DNA from 3 places in the Shewanella sp. cp20 genome. Region 3 is predicted to be linked to each of the others. Evidence: predicted binding sites of a transcription regulator. Region 3 holds the regulator's gene; each other region holds the start of a gene.
What was found. The regulator MetJ, encoded in region 3, represses methionine synthesis genes. The targets are predictions, from matches to a motif close to TAGACGTCTAGACGTCTA.
Positions count from the first base shown of each region.

Region 1: msrA (peptide-methionine (S)-S-oxide reductase MsrA) is a predicted target of MetJ. The motif match lies at 3,821-3,838, and genes of this name have one in related genera.
Region 2: metK (methionine adenosyltransferase) is a predicted target of MetJ. The motif match lies at 3,609-3,626, and genes of this name have one in related genera.

Region 1 is NZ_JPII01000048.1:124,152-130,920, forward strand. It holds gene DB48_RS16490 (dihydrolipoyllysine-residue acetyltransferase) at 1-223, opposite strand, end outside; gene DB48_RS16495 (alpha-ketoacid dehydrogenase subunit beta) at 235-1,212, opposite strand; gene DB48_RS16500 (thiamine pyrophosphate-dependent dehydrogenase E1 component subunit alpha) at 1,216-2,394, opposite strand; gene astE (succinylglutamate desuccinylase) at 2,578-3,621, opposite strand; gene msrA (peptide-methionine (S)-S-oxide reductase MsrA) at 3,914-4,393, shown strand; gene pgm (phosphoglucomutase (alpha-D-glucose-1,6-bisphosphate-dependent)) at 4,697-6,352, opposite strand; partial or broken gene seqA (replication initiation negative regulator SeqA) at 6,397-6,769, opposite strand, start outside.
Region 2 is NZ_JPII01000007.1:223,012-229,780, reverse strand. It holds partial or broken gene epd (erythrose-4-phosphate dehydrogenase) at 20-1,035, opposite strand; gene tkt (transketolase) at 1,164-3,158, opposite strand; gene metK (methionine adenosyltransferase) at 3,671-4,822, shown strand; gene DB48_RS01335 (VanZ family protein) at 4,899-5,300, opposite strand; gene DB48_RS01330 (hypothetical protein) at 5,393-5,857, opposite strand; gene DB48_RS01325 (GNAT family N-acetyltransferase) at 5,884-6,435, opposite strand; gene DB48_RS01320 (deoxycytidine triphosphate deaminase) at 6,557-6,769, shown strand, end outside.
Region 3 is NZ_JPII01000006.1:10,557-17,325, reverse strand. It holds gene metF (methylenetetrahydrofolate reductase) at 1-526, opposite strand, end outside; gene DB48_RS00190 (bifunctional aspartate kinase/homoserine dehydrogenase II) at 799-3,192, opposite strand; gene metB (cystathionine gamma-synthase) at 3,212-4,378, opposite strand; gene metJ (met regulon transcriptional regulator MetJ) at 4,603-4,917, shown strand; gene DB48_RS00175 (sulfite exporter TauE/SafE family protein) at 4,995-5,735, shown strand; gene DB48_RS00170 (conjugal transfer protein TraF) at 5,800-6,769, opposite strand, start outside.

The sequences.
Region 1 (6,769 bases), on a different contig from region 3:
AGTAGAGTGGCTCATGAACGATGGCAATGTCGCCCTTTTTGTAATGAAGTTTTTTGATGACGCCGCCGTGCACGGCGGGGATCTGTACCAGCGCCTTGTCTGTCATCACATCGGCAATGGGTTGATCTTCTGTTACGGTATCGCCTTCGGCAACCAACCACTCGACCAGCTCACATTCCACCACGCCCTCACCGATATCGGGCAAAATAAAATCTTTAATCATGCCTGGGGCTCCTAGTATTTCATCGATGCTTTGATCGCTTCAAAGGTCTTGAGCGCATCAGGCATATATTCTTTCTCGTGGATCAGTGGATAAGGTGTATCCAAACCACACACGCGGCTAATTGGCGATTCCAGATAGAGGAAACATTCCTGCTGAATGGTTGCGGCGATCTCGCCGGCAAAACCACCCGTCAGTGGAGCCTCGTGGTTGATGACCAGACGACCCGTCTTCTTCACAGAGGCCGCGACCGTATCGACATCCCAAGGCGCCAGGGTACGCAGATCGATCACCTCACAAGAGATCCCCTTCTTGGCCGCCATCTTAGCCGCCTCTTCGACGATCTCCATCTGAGCGCCCCAGGCCAGCACGGTAATGTCAGTGCCTTGTTGAACCACCTCGGCCTTGCCTAGCTCGATCTCATAGGCTTCATCGGGCACCTCGCCCACGCTGGCGCGGTAGAGACGCTTAGGCTCGAAGAAGACGACAGGGTTCTTGTCGCGGATCGAGGCAAGTAACAGGCCCTTTGCCTGATAAGCATTACGAGGAACCACTACCTTCAGACCAGGCGTCTGGGTGAAATAGGCCTCGGGCGACTGCGAGTGGTAGTGACCACCGGCGATGCCGCCGCCATAAGGGGTACGATAGGTAATACCGCCAACTTCAAACTCGTTACCACTGCGGTATCTGAACTTGGCTGACTCGTTCACTATCTGATCGAACGCCGGGAAGATATAGTCGGCAAACTGGATCTCGGCGATAGCCGTCATGCCATTTGATGCCAGACCATTGGCAAAACCCGCAATCCCCTGCTCGGTCAGCGGCGTGTTGAAACAACGATCGCGGCCAAACTTATCCTGCAGGCCAGAGGTGGCGCGAAATACTCCACCAAAATGTCCCACGTCTTCGCCGAAGATCACCGCCTTGTCGTCGGTTTCCATCGCAATGGTCAAGGCATCGTTGATGGCTTGTAACATATTAATCTTGGCCACGATTTAATCTCTCCCTGCGCTGCGTGGATAGGAATCAGGATATTTCTTGATGTGCTGCTTAAGCTCGGTCAGTTGCTGCTTGAGTCTCGGCGTCGGTTCGTCGAAGACATCTTCGATGATCTCGTCGATCTTAGGTGCCGGTAACTTCTCGGCGACCTTCACCGCGGCCAATACCTCTTCACGGTACTTGTCATACAGGGCCGCATCATCGTTTTCGGCGAGCCATCCCTTATTGATCAGCCACAGCTTGAAACGCTTAACCGGATCGTGCTGCTGCCACTTGGCCTCTTCGTCTTTAGAACGGTAACCTGACGGGTCATCTGAAGAGGAGTGAGCGCCGAGACGATAGGTCATGGCTTCAATCAGCACTGGCTTGTTGTGCTCAAGCGCATAGGCTCTCGCCTGCTGCGTGGCCGCCATCACGGCTAACATATCATTACCATCCACACGAATGGTGTGCATGCCATAGCCCACACCACGACTGGCGATGCCGTTACCGGCAAACTGCTCGTTGGTCGGGGTTGAGATGGCGTAGCCATTGTTACGACAGAAGAAGATGGTTGGCGAGTTCAGCACCGCCGCCATGTTCAGGCCGGCGTGGAAATCGCCTTCAGAAGCCGCGCCTTCACCGAAATAGCAGATGGCAACGTTGCGTTTACCCTGCATCTTAAGGCTATAGCCGACACCTGTGGCCTGTGGGATCTGCGTGGCCAGTGGCGATGAGATGGTCTGGTAATTCAGCGCCTCACAGCCGTAGTGGATCGGCATCTGACGGCCTTTACCCAGATCTTTCTCGTTACTGAACATCTGATTCATGAATTGCTCAGTGGTGAAGCCACGATAGCGGATCGCCGCGTGCTCACGGTACTGGGCTAGAATCACATCATCTTGGTCCAGGGCGGCGACACTGCCGACGACGGCGGCTTCCTCACCGGTACAGGTCATGTAGAAGCTGATCCGTCCCTGACGCTGAGCGGCTAACATGCGCTCGTCGAGTACTCGTGTGAACACACAAGTATCATAAATTTTTGCAGCCAAATCCTGATCGATCACGGGTAACACAGCATTTTCAAAGGTGGTACCGTCGGCTTGAAGGATCTTCAGGATCGGGATCGATAAAGAATCCTTATCGAGAAAACTGACGCGATGGACAGTCTCTGTATTGCTCGTTGCGTTGCTCATACTATTCTCTTATCAGCTGAGTTTTCTTGTTATCTGACTGCGAACATCCTAAGTTGTTCACTATTCTCTATTATGACGCGGCCTTAAAGTTACGTTAACGTAAACTACCTAGCAAGCTATCGCGGGGCGCGGCCGACAACTAGCTGTCCCCGCCCATGTATCGCTAGCTTTACAAGCCAGATACTAGACCACGCGATAATCTTTGGCAGGCACTAAACACAGCACAGTACGCTGCCCAACCGGCACATTGGCATTGGGAAATACGATAGACTCAGATTCGGCCTCGACCTTTATCTCAATCCCGCCATCCTTAGCCAATATATAACCCTTTGGAAATGCAGTGAAATTCTCTACGTCATCGGCAAAGGTGAAGCTAAAGTCGTCAAACTGCTTATTGATGGAACGATTTACCTGATACAGGTTCACCTGACTGGCATCAAACTCGCCAAGTTCAAGATCTCTGCCGCTCACCAGACGGGTCAGCATCTCCTTAACCGCGATAAAGCGGGTCATATCGTTCTGCCCCATAGGCATCACCTTGCCCAGCTCTATGGTAAAGGCGTGGGCCTGATAACCGTGGGCCGAGAAGTAACTAAAGGTGGTCGTAGGTTCGTGGTGGAACAGCACTGTCTTGATGCCGCAGGCGGCTAGGAACATGATCTGTTCACCGCTATAGGGCTCGCCATGAGGATAAGGGTAGATGGCAAACTTCTCATGCTTGGAGGCGCGAATCGCGGTATGCAGGTCGTAATGAAAGCGCTCGCCCCCATGAGGCGCAGCGTTAAAGAAGCGATCCACATACTGCTCCAGCTTCTGGGCACGTAGACGCTCGGCGTTGATCAGGCCTTCGCCTCGAGAGTGGGCGCCGCTGAACAAACGATTGAGGTTTTCCTCGACGAAACGGGTGCCATTGAGGATGGCCGGCGGGTTACCGATTAAAAACAGCACGCGATGGGCCGTAATAAGGGTCTCGGACAACAGCGCAGTGATCAGCTGATTGCATAACTCGATGGGCGCCGTCTCGTTACCGTGCACCGCAGAGGAGAGCACTATGCTCCTGGTTTGAGCATCTGCCCTAGACAAAGGCTCAAAGGCGATCACGCCGGTATCCCACACGGAAACCTGAGTGTGCTGCCCTAGGGTAAATTCGAACGGCGCCGCAAGGCTAACAGGATTGTCTAAGGTCAATTGCAAAAAGTCTTTCGACAACATCAGGGTGTCTTGCACAGAAAACTCCTTCATTCCATCGCCAAACCGGCGCACTTGCCTAGGCAAGCTTGCGGGGCGACTCCTTGGATTTATTAGCATTATTATCAATTGGCCAGCATAGTATCATTTAAGCGACCCCACGGCCACGCGGGCCAGTCATTCGGCGCATAATTTCCCTGTTGCATTCGTTAATCAGATAATACAGAATAGAGCCGTCTGGCCGTCTAAACATCCAAAAAAGATTTTACGGACAGGAACAATTAATAAAAAGCAATAAACATTGATAGGCTCAATCGATACGAGGTCAACCATGGCATTAGCAACATTTGGCGCAGGCTGTTTCTGGGGTGTAGAGTATTTTTTCAAGCAGATAGACGGTGTGACCTCTGCCACCTGCGGCTATATGGGCGGCGATGACAAGGCGACCAGCTATAAAGAGGTCAAGACGGGCACGACCGGCCATGCCGAGGTGGTTCAGGTCGAGTATGACGAGTCTAAGGTGAGTTTCGAGGATCTGCTGGCGGTGTTCTGGAGCAACCACAACCCAACTATGCTCAACATGCAGGGGGGCGATATCGGCAGTCAGTATCGCAGTGCCATCTTCTTCCACGATAAGCAGCAAAAAGCCGAGGCCGAAGCATCAAAATTGGCCCTTGCCCGCAGCGGTAAGTGGGGAATAAGACCCATAGTGACCGAGATAGTCCCAGTGCTGACCTTCCATAAGGCCGAAGAGTATCATCAAAACTATCTGGAAAAGAATAACCTGCCTAGCTGTCACCTGACCTACTAGGGTCTGTTGACCTGTCCAGTTTTTTTTTGCAGCATCTTGTAGGGGATTTATACAAGGCAGAGCCTTCGTAGTGTAGTGGTTACTATAAACCAGAGTGAAATGAACGGGAGATAACGCCTTAGAAATGGCCTACAAAAGCTGCCCACAGGGTGCTCAATAACAACAAAAGTTGTTCTCAAAAGGTCGACAGGCCCAAGTTCGACCATAAAAAAAGCCAGTGATTCACTGGCTTTTTTGTTACTAGAACAATATTTGTTATTAGAACAATAATAGCTGCCTATCTATAGATGCCGTGATGGCCGCTCAGCCCAGCAGATCCTCTATCATCTGCTGCGCCGCCTCAAGCACCTGCTCAAGATGCGCCTCGCTGACAAAACTCTCGCCATAGAGCTTAAATAGCGCCTCGGTCCCCGATGGCCGCGCCGCAAACCAGGCATTCTCGGTAACCACCTTGAGACCCCCTATGGCGGCACCATTACCCGGCGCATGGGTGAGCACCTCAAGAATAGTATCGCCCGCCATCACATCAAGGCCAAGGGAACTCGTATTCAGCGGCTCACTCACCAACTGGTTAAACTTCGCCTTTCGCTTTGGGTTGACTGGCGAGTCGATGCGTTTATAGAAACTTTGGCCGTGACGCTCAACCATCTCGGCATAGATCTTGGCCGGGGTCTTGCCGGTAACCGCCAGGATCTCCGCGGCCAGCAGGGCAAGGATAAAACCGTCTTTGTCGGTACACCAGCTGCCACCATCACGGCGCAGGAAGGCCGCGCCGGCACTCTCTTCACCGCCGAAGGCAAAGCTGGCATCGGCCAGGCCGTCGACAAACCATTTAAAGCCGACCGGCACCTCACACAGGGTGCGGCCCTGCTCGTGACAAACCTTGTCTATCATGGCACTGGAGACCAGGGTCTTGCCTATCTTGAGCGCGGCTGACCACTGCGGGCGATGAGACAGCAGATATTCGATGGCAACCGCCAGGTAATGGTTTGGGTTCATCAGGCCTGTGCCCGGACAGACGATGCCGTGCCTGTCATAATCGGGATCGTTGCCGACACAGATATCAAATGCATCCTGGTGCGCCAGCAGCCCCGCCATGGCATAGGGGGATGAGCAATCCATACGGATCTTGCCATCCTTATCCAGCGGCATAAAGCTAAAGGCGGGATCGATGCGATCGTTTACCAGTGTGATATCCAGCCCGTATTGCTCGGCTATCTTGGCCCAATAGTGGATCCCTGAACCGCCAAGGGGATCGACTCCGATGCGAATGCCGGCATGCTTAATGGCCTGCATGTCGATCACCTGCTCGAGATCGCCGACATACTCAGCCATCAGATCCCGCTCGACGATTAGCCCTGTTTTCAGTGCTACCGAGTAATTGAGTCGTTTCACCCCTTCGAGTTGCTTGGCCAGATAATCGTTTGCACGCTGCTCGACCCAGGCGGTAATACCGCCTTCGGCGGGGCCACCATGGGGAGGATTGTACTTAATGCCACCATCTTGGGGCGGATTATGGGAGGGGGTGATGATCAGGCCGTCGGTGAGCTGTGCGCCCTGGCCGCGATTAGCGGCTATGATGGCGTGTGACACCACTGGTGTTGGCGTAAATTCATCAGCTTTAGCGACAATCACCTGAACGCCGTTGGCGGTTAACACCTCAAGCGCCGTGACATAGGCTGCCTGCGACAGTGCATGGGTATCTATGCCCACTATCATTGGGCCTTTTATCCCCGCCTCAATGCGGTGATCCACTACGGCCTGCACGATAGTCAGGATATGTTTCTCGTTGAAACTCTTGTTAAAGGCACAGCCTCTGTGACCCGAGGTGCCGAAGGTAACCTTCTGTGCATCTTTGGTCACATCCGGTGAGAGCCGATAATAGTGGCTCATCAGTTTAGGAATATTAACCAAGTCCCTTTGTTGTGCAGCTAAACCTGCTCGCTCGTGTAGCGCCAAAATGTACTCCTAAGTGATGGGTAGATTGAACCTCAGTATGCCGACTAAATATGACCGATTATGGATTCAATCTGTTTTTCTTGTACACCAAACTGCCCCAACACCTCGCTTAGGATGGTGCGCTTCTTGGCCGTATTGTTGTTGGTGGTCACCCAGAAGCCGCTATTACCTATCTCTTTCGGGTTGGCCGACTTACTGGCCTTGAGCAATGACTCTTTTGAGGTGGCGAAATAGAGACGATCGCGCCCCTGGATCTGTAACACCTGATCGAATTGATTTGGTGTGGCCTTATAGATAGCCTCTAAGGTAAACAGGAAGCGACCGACGGCGCCCTTCTGCTGTGCCAGTGCCACCTTGTCGATCAGAGTGTCGGCATCGAGACTCGCCACCTTTTGTTCTTGTGCTACCTCTTTATCC
Region 2 (6,769 bases), on a different contig from region 3:
TAGGCTAAAAACATTCAAATCAGGCTCTTACGGCCTTTATCATCTCTAAACTGGTGTCCAACATACGGTTGGCAAAGCCCCACTCGTTGTCACACCACAAGAGTAATTTCACCAGGTGGCCGTCGCTCACCCGCGTCTGGGTGCCATCGACGATACTGGATCTGGGATCATGGTTAAAATCGCACGATACCAATGGCGCATTAGTATAGCCCACAACCCCTTGGTATGAGCCATTTGCCGCCTGAGATAATACCTGGTTCACTGTATCGATATCGACACGTTTATCTAAGGTGACCGATAAGTCAATTGCAGTCACATTAATTGTCGGCACGCGCACAGATATCGCCTCAAACTTATCCTTCATCTCGGGCAGGATACGCTCGATCCCTCTGGCCAGCTTGGTATCGACCGGAATGATCGACTGCCCCGCCGCGCGGGTACGTCTGAGGTCGTCATGGTAGGCGTCGTCACCTGTTGATCGTTCATCGCCGAGTGAATCGTGGTGATGGCGCCGCTGCGCACCTTAAAGGCGCGGTCGAGCACCTGGATAATGGGCACCAGGCAGTTGGTAGTGCAAGAGGCGTTGGAGACCACCTGATGCTCCGCCTTAAGATCTTGATGATTCACGCCATAGACTATGGTGGCGTCTACGTCGCCGGATGAGGGGTGGCTGATCAGCACCTGTTTGGCGCCCGCCTTGATATGGGCCTCACAGGCCTGACGGTCGATGAGGGCACCCGTGGCCTCATACACGATATCGATATCCAGGGATTTCCAGGGCAGCTTCTCGGCATCTTCCTCATGCAGCAGCAGGATACGGTCATCCCCTATGGTCATCGTATTGGCGTCGAGTGACGCGGGAGACTGAAAGCGACCATGGGTGGTATCGTATTGGGTCAGATGAAGCATGGCTTCGGGGTTGGCGAGTTCATTAATGGCGACAATCTGGATCTGATCCCGCTTGCCTGATTCATAGAGGGCACGAAGAATCGAGCGGCCAATCCGGCCATAACCATTAATCGCAACTTTAATCATTAATTGCTTCCACTCCTAACACCGTCCTGAGATAGGCTTCTTGATGCGACAACGGCCTATCGTCATCGATAAGCCGAGTCATCATGGCATAGGGCAAATGCTTACCCTATGCCCTTGGTGGCAATGCCTTAAAGTATGGCGTTAGCCTTGGCTACCACGTTTTCCACTGTGAAACCGAAGTGCTTCATCAGTGCGCCGCCTGGTGCAGACTCACCGAAGGTGGTCATGCCGACGATGGCGCCGTCGAAACCAACATACTTATGCCAGTAGTCCACGTGAGCCGCCTCGATAGCGACACGCTTAGTGACTGAAGCAGGCAGTACAGAGGCCTTGTAGTCGGCGTCTTGCGCGTCGAACACGTCGGTTGATGGCATAGAGACCACACGTACCGCCTTGCCCTGTTCGGTCAGCGCCTTAGCAGAATCCAGTGCCAGCTGCACCTCACTACCCGTAGCGATCAGAATAAGATCGGGTGTACCGGCGCAGTCTTGCAACACGTAACCGCCCTTGGCGACGTTAGCCAGTTGCTCTTCGGTGCGTGGCTGTGCAGCTAGACCCTGGCGGCTGAACACCAGTGAAGTCGGCGCGTTACGACGCTCGATAGCCATCTTCCATGCCACGGCGGTTTCAGCCGCATCACATGGACGCCATACCATCATGTTTGGTGTCATGCGCAGGTTAGCCAGCTGCTCAACCGGTTGGTGAGTCGGGCCATCTTCACCTTGACCGATAGAGTCGTGGGTGTATACGAAGATGTTTTGGATGCCCATCAGTGCAGACATGCGTACCGCGTTGCGCGCGTATTCCATGAACATCATGAAGGTCGCGCCATAGTTGATGAAACCACCGTGCAGTGATACACCGTTCATGATGCCGCTCATGCCGAATTCACGCACACCGTAGTAGATGTAGTTACCGGCAGGATCTTCCTGGATACCCTTAGAACCAGACCATAGGGTCAGGTTAGAACCGGCTAGGTCGGCAGAGCCGCCGAGCAGTTCAGGTAGGGCTGCGCCGAAGGCTGCGATGGCATTTTGTGATGCCTTACGGCTGGCAATGTTTTCGCCCTTCTCTTGGCACTCTTTGATGAAGGCCTGTGCTTTTTCTTCGAAATCGGCTGGCAGTTCGCCCGTGATCACGCGGCGCTTATATTCGGCAGCCAGCTCTGGATAAGCGGCTTCATAGGCAGCAAGCTTCTCGTTCCAAGCAGACTCGTTAGCCGCGCCCACTTCTTTAGCATCCCAACCTGCGTACACGTCGGCAGGGATCTCGAATGGACCATGCTCCCAACCCAGGAACTCACGGGCCGCAGCGATTTCGGCATCACCCAGTGGCGCGCCGTGACAGTCGTGGCTGCCAGACTTGTTTGGTGAACCGAAACCGATAATGGTCTTGCAGCAGATCATGCTTGGCTTATCGGTAACAGACTTAGCTTCTTCGATAGCCGCGCGAATCGCGTCGCTGTCATGACCATCGACGCCGGCAATCACGTGCCAGCCGTAAGATTCGAAACGCTTAGCGGTATCGTCGGTGAACCAGCCCTCGACGTGACCGTCGATAGAGATGCCGTTGTCATCCCAGAAGGCAATCAGCTTGCCAAGGCCTAGGGTACCCGCCAGTGAACAGGCCTCGTGAGAGATACCTTCCATCAGACAGCCGTCGCCTAGGAAACAGTAGGTGAAGTGGTCAACGATATCGTGACCAGGACGGTTAAATTGCGCCGCCAGAGTCTTCTCGGCAATCGCCATACCTACCGCGTTGCTGATACCCGCGCCCAGAGGCCCCGTGGTAGTTTCAACGCCTGGTGTGTAACCATACTCAGGGTGACCTGGGGTCTTAGAGTGCAACTGACGGAAGCTCTTTAGCTCATCCATCGGCAGTGCATAACCCGTCAGGTGAAGCAGAGAGTAAATCAGCATAGAGCCGTGGCCGTTAGAAAGGATGAAACGGTCGCGGTCGACCCACTCTGGGTTGTTTGGGTTGTGCTTCAGGAAATCATTCCACAACACTTCGGCGATATCGGCCATACCCAATGGCGCACCTGGGTGACCAGAGTTGGCTTTCTGAACGGCATCCATACTTAACACACGGATAGCGTTTGCGAGTTCTTTACGAGATGACATGCTCTCTCCTGCTGATTTGAATGTTGGGGATTTTGCGGGCCGAATTTGCGGGCAACAATGGGGGCATATTTTCCCCTACTCGCGGATGGGACGCAAATAAAATTCGCCCTTTAGCTTAGATTAAATCCTTCTAGACCCGAAAAACGGCGCTTCTGCCATCTCAGGTAAAACCTCGCTTACCGCCTTAGGGGGAGTCAGGATTTCACTTACCTGCGCCGGAGCAACCCGCACCTCTAGGCCACCCCTCTTGGGCGTCGCGGCGCTAAGCGGCCCTAAGCGATCCTTTGGCAATAAAAAATCGGCGGCTTATAACGGCAATTAAAACTCAACAATAACAACATTTTAAGATGGACTTTTATTTAAACTCATCCGAGGCATTAGAATAATTACCCGGTTTTACTCCACAATTTTCATCGAAAAGGGTGTTATCCGATCTGATTTCCACTAAAATGGCCGTCTAGATGTAGATACTTCTACACATTCGAATTGTTTAAAGACGAGATTTTTCCATTATGGCAAAGCACTTGTTTACCTCTGAGTCGGTCTCAGAAGGTCATCCAGATAAAATCGCCGATCAAATTTCTGATGCGGTACTCGACGCGATCTTAGAACAAGATCCTAAGGCACGTGTGGCGTGCGAAACATACGTCAAAACCGGCATGGTAATGGTCGGTGGTGAGGTGACCACCTCTGCATGGGTCGACATCGAAGAGCTAACCCGTAAGACGGTACGCGAGATCGGCTACACCCACTCGGACATGGGCTTCGACGCCGACTCTTGCGCGGTACTCAACGCCATTGGTAAGCAGTCTCCAGACATCAACCAGGGTGTCGATCGCGCCGATCCTAAAGAGCAAGGCGCCGGTGACCAGGGCCTGATGTTCGGTTACGCCAGCAACGAAACCGACGTACTGATGCCAGCGCCTATCACCTATGCCCACGCACTGGTGAAGCGTCAATCGGAAGTACGCAAAGACAAGACACTGCCTTGGCTGCGTCCAGATGCCAAGAGCCAGGTGACCTTCGCCTACGAAGACAACAAGATCGTCGGCATCGATGCCGTCGTGCTTTCTACTCAGCACTGCGACAGCGTCAGCCAGTCTGATCTGATCGAAGGCGTGATGGAAACCATCATCAAGCCAGTACTGCCTGAGCAGTGGTTGAACAAAGACACCAAGTACTTCATCAACCCAACCGGCCGTTTCGTTATCGGTGGTCCTATGGGTGACTGTGGTCTGACGGGTCGTAAGATCATCGTCGACACCTACGGCGGCATGGCACGTCACGGCGGCGGTGCCTTCTCGGGTAAAGACCCATCGAAAGTTGACCGCAGCGCGGCCTATGCGGCACGTTATGTGGCCAAGAACATAGTGGCAGCCGGTCTGGCGGATCGCTGTGAGATCCAGGTGTCTTACGCTATCGGTGTGGCCGAGCCAACCTCTATCAGCGTCGAAACCTTCGGCACGGGTAAGGTCTCTGAAGAAGTATTGATCGGTCTGGTGCGTCAGCACTTCGATCTGCGTCCATACGGCCTGACCGAGATGCTCGACCTGGCGCGTCCTATCTACAAGTCGACCGCCGCTTACGGTCACTTCGGTCGTAACGAATTTCCTTGGGAACGTACCGACAAGGCAGAGGCGCTACGCGCAGACGCCAAGCTATAAGACTGGTTTTGCCAGTTAGCAAAAAGCCGCCTTTTGGCGGCTTTTTTGTATCTTTGTCAATGAAATAGCATTAGCTTTAACTAGTCGACTCATTGCTAGTAAAGAATCGCTTCTCAAGATAGAGACTCAGCAGGCTAAACAGCATGATACCCACCCCGTCGGCCAGCAGATCATAGCCATCGAAGGTACGACTGGGAAAATACTGCTGACTGCACTCCTCGATAATCACCACAATCGTGACCACCACGGCCCCTAGATAGGGGCGAACCTTGCCGAGGGACACCCGCCTGAAATGACTGCCGACATTGGCAAACAAGGTCAGGGTGCCAAACAAGATCATATGTCCCAGCTTGTCACCGTAGGGAATCGAATGGGCCAACTCAAACAAGGGGTTGCTGCGCCCGGCATCGGCGCTGACGATAAGCCACACCAGGAAACCACCGAATAATACGCCCAGCAGGGCAAAGGTTTTCACCATCACGAAAGACTCATCCTTAACATTCTCACGCCGCTTGCCAGGCGCTCTTCTTGGCGGCTCGCACTCATGCTTAACTCACCCGAGCCAGCGGGCTAACAGTGGTCGAAGTGGGCATACTGCATACACATGAAGCTCAGCTGCTGGGCGTTGAGCAGCGGCACCTCGACCCTTCTGGCCGTCGCCAGTTGCGCCTCAACCGGCCGCGCCATGGGCCGAATCTCGGCGCTATAGGCGTTACTGAAACCACAATCAAACCAGTGCCCATCCCAATTCGCGACATAGATGGCGCGCGGCTCATTGCTCAGCTCGAGACACTCGCAGCCAAGCTCGGCCTGGGCCGCCAAGGCGGCTAACAACTTGAGGTTATCCAAGGCGCTGAGCGAGACGCCCTCATAGGAGGTCAGCAGCTCGGCAAGGCGCGGCGGAAACTCGTTGTTCTTGCTATCTATTGTCTTGCTATTTGTTATCTTGCTATCTGTCATCTTGCTATCTGTCATCTTGCTATCTGGCGTCTTGCTCTTAGGAGTCATCTTGCCCTTCATCTCTTTGCTTGCCATAAGGGTACTCGTTAGCCTCTCAAGGCCTAAGTTGTCGCTGTCGCCAGCAGATAGTAGCCACGGCCGTCGAATTCGAAGAAGTCCAGCACCTGCATGCCTCCCTTCTGGGTATGGGCGGCGAAGGAGCGTTCATTGTCTTCGGCGATGAAGGTAACCATGTAGGGATATTGAGGGGCGACTCGCGTCTTAAGCTCGGCCACCAGCTCGGCAAACAGACCCGTTCCACGCTGAGATGGTGCGATCCAGATGGGGCCATACTGACAGCTATTGCTGGCGCCGACCATGCCTTGGGGCATCTCGAAGCGGCTCGTCTCGAGCCGTTTCACCAGAGAGCGATACAGGGGCCAGTCCCCAAAGAAAGACCAGTGACCGGCGATCACATAGCCGGCGATCTCCCCTCCCCGTTCGGCCAGCAGCAACCAATGCTTCTGAATCAGCTCGGATAACTCCTGGCGACTAAAATGCTGGCCCGTCATCAAAGCGCCGCGTTGCCCTGGAGTCAACTCGGCCTGCCACTCCCTCGCCTCCAATGCGACGAGGGCATCGAGATCGGCACCTGTGGCCAAGCGGATAGTCATGACAGGCCCTCTATACTCAATTGAAACAAGGATATCCCCTTAAATATTCGGGCTATTTGCAAAATAGCTAATCGACGACCACACTTAACAAACTTGAAACACCAATAGGTTAGAGCCGATCATGCTGCCGGAAAACATTCATACGGGTGTGAGTATACTTGAAAACGATAACGCGCAAATCAACTTAGTCAGGTGGATGCATCAATGTGAGCTGATGAAACGCTATTTCGAGGCCGATGTCGCCTTCGTCGCCCAGCAGACGGATCTTGGCTTTGAAATCATCGTCAGCTCCATCAACGACACCCGCAAATTTCTCTCCGGCACCCTGTATAAC
Region 3 (6,769 bases):
CGGCGTCTATTTTCTTCTTAAGATTAATCAGATCCGCCTGGGCATTAGGCGCGTCAGGGTGTACCTCAGGATAGGCCGCCACTGAGATATCGAAATCGGCCACTGATTTCAGCAGGCGTACCAGGTCATTGGCGAAACGGGTCGGCTTAGGACTACCCGCAGGCAGATCGCCACGCAGCGCGACGATATCGCGTATGCCCGAGTTCCAGTAGTGCTTCGCCAGCTCAACCAGCTCTTCATCGCTGGCATCGACCAGAGTCAGATGGGGGGCAGCCACGAGATCTGTCTCCTTCTGGATGCGCTCGATCACCCCATGGGTACGATCGCGCACGCCCGAGTTGGCACCATAGGTTACCGAGACAAACTTGGGATTCAGCGGCTCTAGGCGTCTGATAGAGTTCCACAAGATGGTTTCCATCTCGGGGGTCGCCGGTGGGAAAAACTCGAATGACACATTGATATCACCATTAAGCTCAGACAAGCTTTGGTTCAATGAATTGGCGTGTTGTGCGTGATGAAAAGCCATCTTAATCCCTCAGACCTAGAACAAGAAACATTTAGACGTTTGGACGTCTATATGTCCATATACTAGAGAAACTCAGAGTGATGTCAAGCCCAAAAATTGTCTCATTAAGAAACAATCTGTTTATATGATAGACACTGAGTAGGACGACAGGCACAGAGGCGCCTGTCTCACCCGATTAACCCGGCGAAACCCACCAATAAGAATAGAAAAAAGGGAAGAGAGAAAGGCGTGAATAGCGGGTCGATGCGCGACATGCACATCGACCCATAAGATTATTCCTGCAGGAGATCCCGGCAGATCTGCGCCAGATCCGACTGCACCGCGGCCGCCGTCACCTCGCGCCCGGCGCCCGGGCCACGGATGATCAGCGGATTGTCCTGGTAGAAATCGCTGCGGATCACGAAGACATTATCGCCCGGTGTCAGGTTGGCGTAAGGATGGCTGGTATCCACCCACTGGATCCCCACCTTGGCCTTGAGTTGCCCTTGGTCCGAATCCAATGAAGCCACATATCTGAGCACCTTATTCTGCTCGGCCGCGGCCTGATACTGCTGCAACATCTCACCGTCGAGCTCCGCCATACGTTTGATGAAATCATCCAGCGGGATCTCGGCCATATGCTTCGGCACTAGAGACTCCAGCTCGATATCATCCAGCTCTATGTCATAGCCTATCTCGCGGGCCAAAATCAGCAACTTACGCTGCATGTCCCGACCGGAAAGATCGTCGCGGGGATCCGGCTCGGTGATCCCCAGTCCCTTGGCTTCCAGCACCAGCTCGGAGAAGGGTTTCTTGGCATCATAATGCTCAAACAGCCAGCAAAGGGTGCCAGAAAAAATACCGCCGACGGCCTCTATGCTATCACCGCTGTTATGCAGATCGTTCAGCGCGTGTTGCACGGGTAAGCCTGCACCGCAGCTGGCGTTATAACGCCAGAACAGACGACGATTGCCCAGTTGCTGTTTTAGCTCCTGGTAGAAGGCCAAAGGCCCAGAGCCTGCCAACTTGTTGGCGCTGACGATATGGATGCCGCGGGCAAAAAATTCTGGATACTGCAGAGTCAGATCGGCGCTGGCACTAATGTCCAGGGCGATCAACTCATCGCAATTTAGCGCCTGCAACTGCTCGAACAGATGGGAGTACTGCCAAGCCGTGCCCCGCTCGTCGAACGCCTGTTGCCAGCTGTTGAGATCGATATCAGTCTCGCTGAGCAGGGCCTTCTTCGAACTCAGCAGTCCCACCAACTCGACGCTGACCTCCAGCTCCTTATTGAGCACGGGACGGGCACGCTTGAAGAGATCGATCCAGGCTTCGCCTATGTTGCCTATGCCCAGCAACAGCACACCGATACGCTTACGCGGACCGGCGCAGCGTCTATGCACTTTCTGGGTTAAGAGGTTCACCTGCGCCTTTGGCACCAGGGTCACTAGGCTCAGGCCGTCGTTGCACAGAGGGTGCGCCTCACGGCTCAGCAGGCGCGAGAAGCCGCGGCGATAGAGACTGGCATCGGCGCTCACCAGAGCCACCAGGCCGAGATCGTCACGAAGCTGTAACTCGTCTATGCCCAGCTCGCTACGTTTGGCCTCGAAGATGGCCTGGGCCTGCTTCTGATTCTCATGGGTAAAGGCCAGCTCGGCGCGGCCATGCGCCAGTGACCAGTAGGCCAGCGGCGTCAAACCTGCCTGGGCAAAACAGGCCAGCAGCTGAGGCAGTTCGACCGCTATGGTCAGGCTAAACAGACTGACGCTGGACAGACTGGTGACAACCGGGGCGCTGGCCGAGGAGCTCTTAGGCGCGATCAAGGTAAAATCAGTATGGGGCGCATAGCTTGAACGCACCGCCAGGCTGACCTCGGTATCGAACAGCGGCTGCAGGGTACGGTTGTGTAGCACGGGAGAGCCAAGGTGCGCCAGGCGGTTCGCCTCGGTGAGCGACATGCTCTTGAGCAACTTGGCATCGTTAATCCGGTTAGGGTCGGCGTTAAACACCCCCTCGACATCTGTCCAGATGGTGACACGTTCGATATCGGCCAGGCTGGCTAGCAAGGTTGCACTAAAATCTGAGCCGTTACGGCCGAGCAATAGGGTATCGCCCTGCTCATTGGCGCAGATAAAGCCGGTGATAACCAGACGCTCTTGAGGGTGGGCCTCAATCAGGGCCTGTACCTTCTGGCGCGACTCGCCGATTCGGATCTGCGGCACGGCACCTTCGTCGGCCACCAACAGGGTGCGGGCATCCACATCAAGCGCCGCCACGCCAGACTCACGCAGTAATGCCGCCAGCAGACGCGAAGACCAGCGCTCGCCGAAACTCACCACCTGGTTACGTTGATAATCGTTAAGCTCATCGAGCGACAACAGGCTGCTAAGTTGCGACTTGTCGGTTGCTAGGCGCTCTCTCAGGCTACGGGCCTGCTCGTTGGAGAGCAGCTGCTCGATCAGATTCTGCTGGTAACTCACCAGCACCTGTAACTCTTCCTGCCACAGCTGATCTGTGTCGCACAGCTCCAGCAAACGATATAGGAAATTGGTACTCTTACCCGCGGCCGACACCACGATGAGATCATCGCTATGGCCATGGGTCAGTAAAATGTGGGCGACGCGGCGGTAACAATCTGCATCCGCTAAACTAGAACCACCAAACTTATGCAAATGACATCGTGTCATTATCTGCTCCTCAAACCCTTTAACTACTTACCGCGATAGCCGCTTCTAAACCCGCAAGAATATCTGCCACCAGATCCTCGCCATCTTCAATGCCCACTGACAAACGGATCAGGGTATCTTTAACGCCCGCCTCGCGGCGCGCCTCTGGGTCCATGGCTCTATGGGTCATGGTTGCGGGCACCGCCACCAGACTCTCAACGCCCCCCAGGCTCTCGGCTACCGAGAAGTATTGTAACGCATCTAAAAAGGCAACGAGTGCCGATTCGCCACCTTTTAATTCAAAACTGAGCATAGCGCCGAATCCCTTCTGCTGTCGGGCAGCAATTTCGTGGCCAGGATGCTCGGCAAGCCCCGGATAATACACTTTTTCCACCGCCTTGTGGTCACAAAGCAGCGCCAATACCTTCTGAGCGTTGGCTTGATGTTCACGAATACGTACCGACAGGGTTCTCAGTCCTCTCAGGGTCAGGTAGCTGTCGAAGGCCGACCCCGTCAGGCCCAGGGTATTTGACCACCAGTGCAGTAGCTCACCGATCTCAGGGTCTTTCGCCACCACGGCGCCGCCCACCACGTCACTGTGACCATTGATATATTTAGTGGTCGAGTGCACCACAATGTCGGCACCAAGCAGTAATGGCTGTTGTAATACGGGAGAGAGGAAGGTGTTGTCCACCACGACCTGGGCGCCGACCTTATGGCTCGCCTGGGCGATGGCCTGAATATCCACCACTCTCAGCAGCGGATTAGAAGGCGTCTCCAGCCACACCATCTTAGGCGACTGAGCCAGTGCCAGCTCAAGCGCTCGCTCATCGGTTTGATCCACCACCAGAAGCCTAAAGGCGCCCTTTTTAGCCAAATTGGTGAAGAGTCGATAGCTGCCGCCATAGCAATCGTGTGGCACCACCAGTAGATCCTCCGGCCCAAGCAGGCTGGTCACTAGGGTGATGGCCGCCATGCCAGTACAGGTCACCACGCCGCTCGCCCCCTGCTCCAACTCGGCAATTGCCTCCCCCAGAATAGAACGGGTCGGGTTGCCGGAACGGCTGTAATCGAAATCCCGCGGTTGCTGATGCCCTTCAAACGAGTAGTTTGTCGACAGATAGATAGGCGGCACCACGGCACCGTGCTGAGTGTCTGACTCTATGCCTCGTCTTACGGCGGCGGTGGCTAGTTTACGCGCTGTCATCTTCAACTCCTCAATATGAATCCGGGCAGGCATCTTAGACAAAAGGGATGTCTGGACGTCTAAATGTACCTAAGCAGATAGTGAGCGTCAACAACTTTTAGACGTTTAGACGTCCAAACATTTAGAAATCTATTTGCATTTACCAAAAATTCGAGGCAATAATTTGACTGTAATTTGTAAGGGTTTAAAATCTGCACCGAATTTTAGAATTTACAGGTGAGTCAATGACTGAGTGGAATGGCGATTATATCAGCCCCTATGCTGAACATGGTAAGAAGAATGAGCAGGTAAAAAAAATTACTGTCTCCATTCCTCTAAAGGTGCTTAAGGTGTTAACCGACGAGCGCACTCGGCGCCAGGTCAACAACTTGCGTCACGCCACCAATAGCGAGCTGCTATGCGAGGCCTTCCTGCACGCCTACACTGGTCAGCCACTTCCCCAAGACGATGACCTGTCTAAAGACAAACCCGATAGCATCCCAGCCGAAGTCAAACGCCTGATGACCGAGATGGGCATAGAGTGGGAAGAGATGGAATAATCCACTCATACACGAATCGATAGAGGGATCGCTTAGCGATCCCTCTTTAGTTTTCAACTTTTATCTGGAACATCCCAGTGCCTGCACTTCCACTCGATCCCCATATTCTGGCGCTCTCCTCACTCATCGTCTTCGTCGGTGCCCTTACCCAGAGCCTCATCGGCTTTGGCATGGCGGTAGTTGCCGCGCCGCTCCTCTATCTTATCGAGCCGTCACTGGTGCCGGCCCCCGTCATTCTGATGGGCTTCTCTATTGCGCTGCTGACCCTGCTGCGCGAGCGTGGCGCCCTGGAATTCAACGGGCTACAGTATGCCCTACTGGGGAGGATCCCCGGCGGCTTTATCGGTGCGGGCCTGCTCCTGCTCGCGCCTCAGGCCATACTGGGCATAACCATCGCCATCATAGTGGCCATCGCCGTGCTGCTCAGTCTGCTGCGGCTCAACCTGGTCGTTAACCGTCGCAGCCTGTTTATCGCCGGGGTGATCTCCGGCATCTTCGGCAATGTTGCTGCCATCGGCGGACCACCACTGGCCATTTTGCTCTCGGGCAAAGACGCCAAACAGTTTCGGGCGGCACTATCGGCCTTCTTCATCTTTAGTTCCACCATTGCGATTGTTATCTTAGGCCTCACCGGCCTGCTGACCCTGCACCATTTCTATTGCTCGGCGCTGCTGCTTCCCTCAGTGCTGCTCGGTTATCTGGTGGCTAATCGCCTGGTAGGACGCATAGACAAAAACAAGACCCGCATCATGACTCTGGTACTCTGTAGTCTGAGCGCTATCTTGCTGGCGCTAAAATCCCTTAGCGCCCTGCTTTAAAGAGAAAGGAAAAAGATAAGGCCGGCATCATCGCCGGCCTTTGACATTATTTAAAGATGAGTCGTTAGAAATGATACGAGGTCTGAATCACACCGCCAACGGCGTCATCTGTACCCACTAATCCGGTAAGGTCCAGATTAAAAGAACGGCCTATGGTAAAGCCTGTGCCCAGGGTATAGAGGTTACTGCTGGTATCTTTCATGTCGTGGCGATAGCCGACACGCAACGCCAGCCAATCGGTCGCCCGCATCTCACCGCCCAGTCGCCAGTATTGAGTTTCGCCTATCTCATCGAAACGTTTATGACTATTGAGATCCACATCTGTGGTCAGGCTGAAATTGTCCCAGTCATAGGCAACACCTAAGGTATATAAGGCCTCGACCCGATAGGTAAACTGACGTCCCAGAGCCTCCACGGTATCGACCTTCTGACTCACCAGGTTGCGCCCAGACAAGCCCAGAGTCACGCCATCCATGGGTTGAATGGCAACGCCAATATCCAAGTTTGCCACGGTATCATCGTTGCGGTACTTGCTGTCATCGAAATCATCGGCATCGAAGTTGTTGGCACTCACCACATAGTTATAGGTATCGATACGCTGTAGCTTGGGGGAGATACCGACGGCCACCGGCATGTTCACAATCGATAGCGGGAAGCTCAGGGCTACCCCGATCTCTGAGATAGCCCCGGCAACCACGGCCCCTTGAGAGTCCAGATCCGTCACCTGGGGCGGGTTGTTGGGATCCAAATCGGTCAGGGTATCGATATCACTCTCCTCGATCACCGCCACACTCACCGCATCGATATAGGTCTTATAAAAAATAGACATAGGCATGCGCTTGGTTGGCAAGACCACAGAAAACCCCAGGCCCACGCTGGCATAGGCATTTTCACCATCGAGAGATCTTAGATCGGCAACCAGCATGTCGCGATAATTGGTAATGCCCGCCACATCACTGGCATTGATGGCCGCCTCTAGGCCGTCATAGGAGTCCTGCAGGGCATCGAACTTGTCGGTCAGGTTATCGACATCT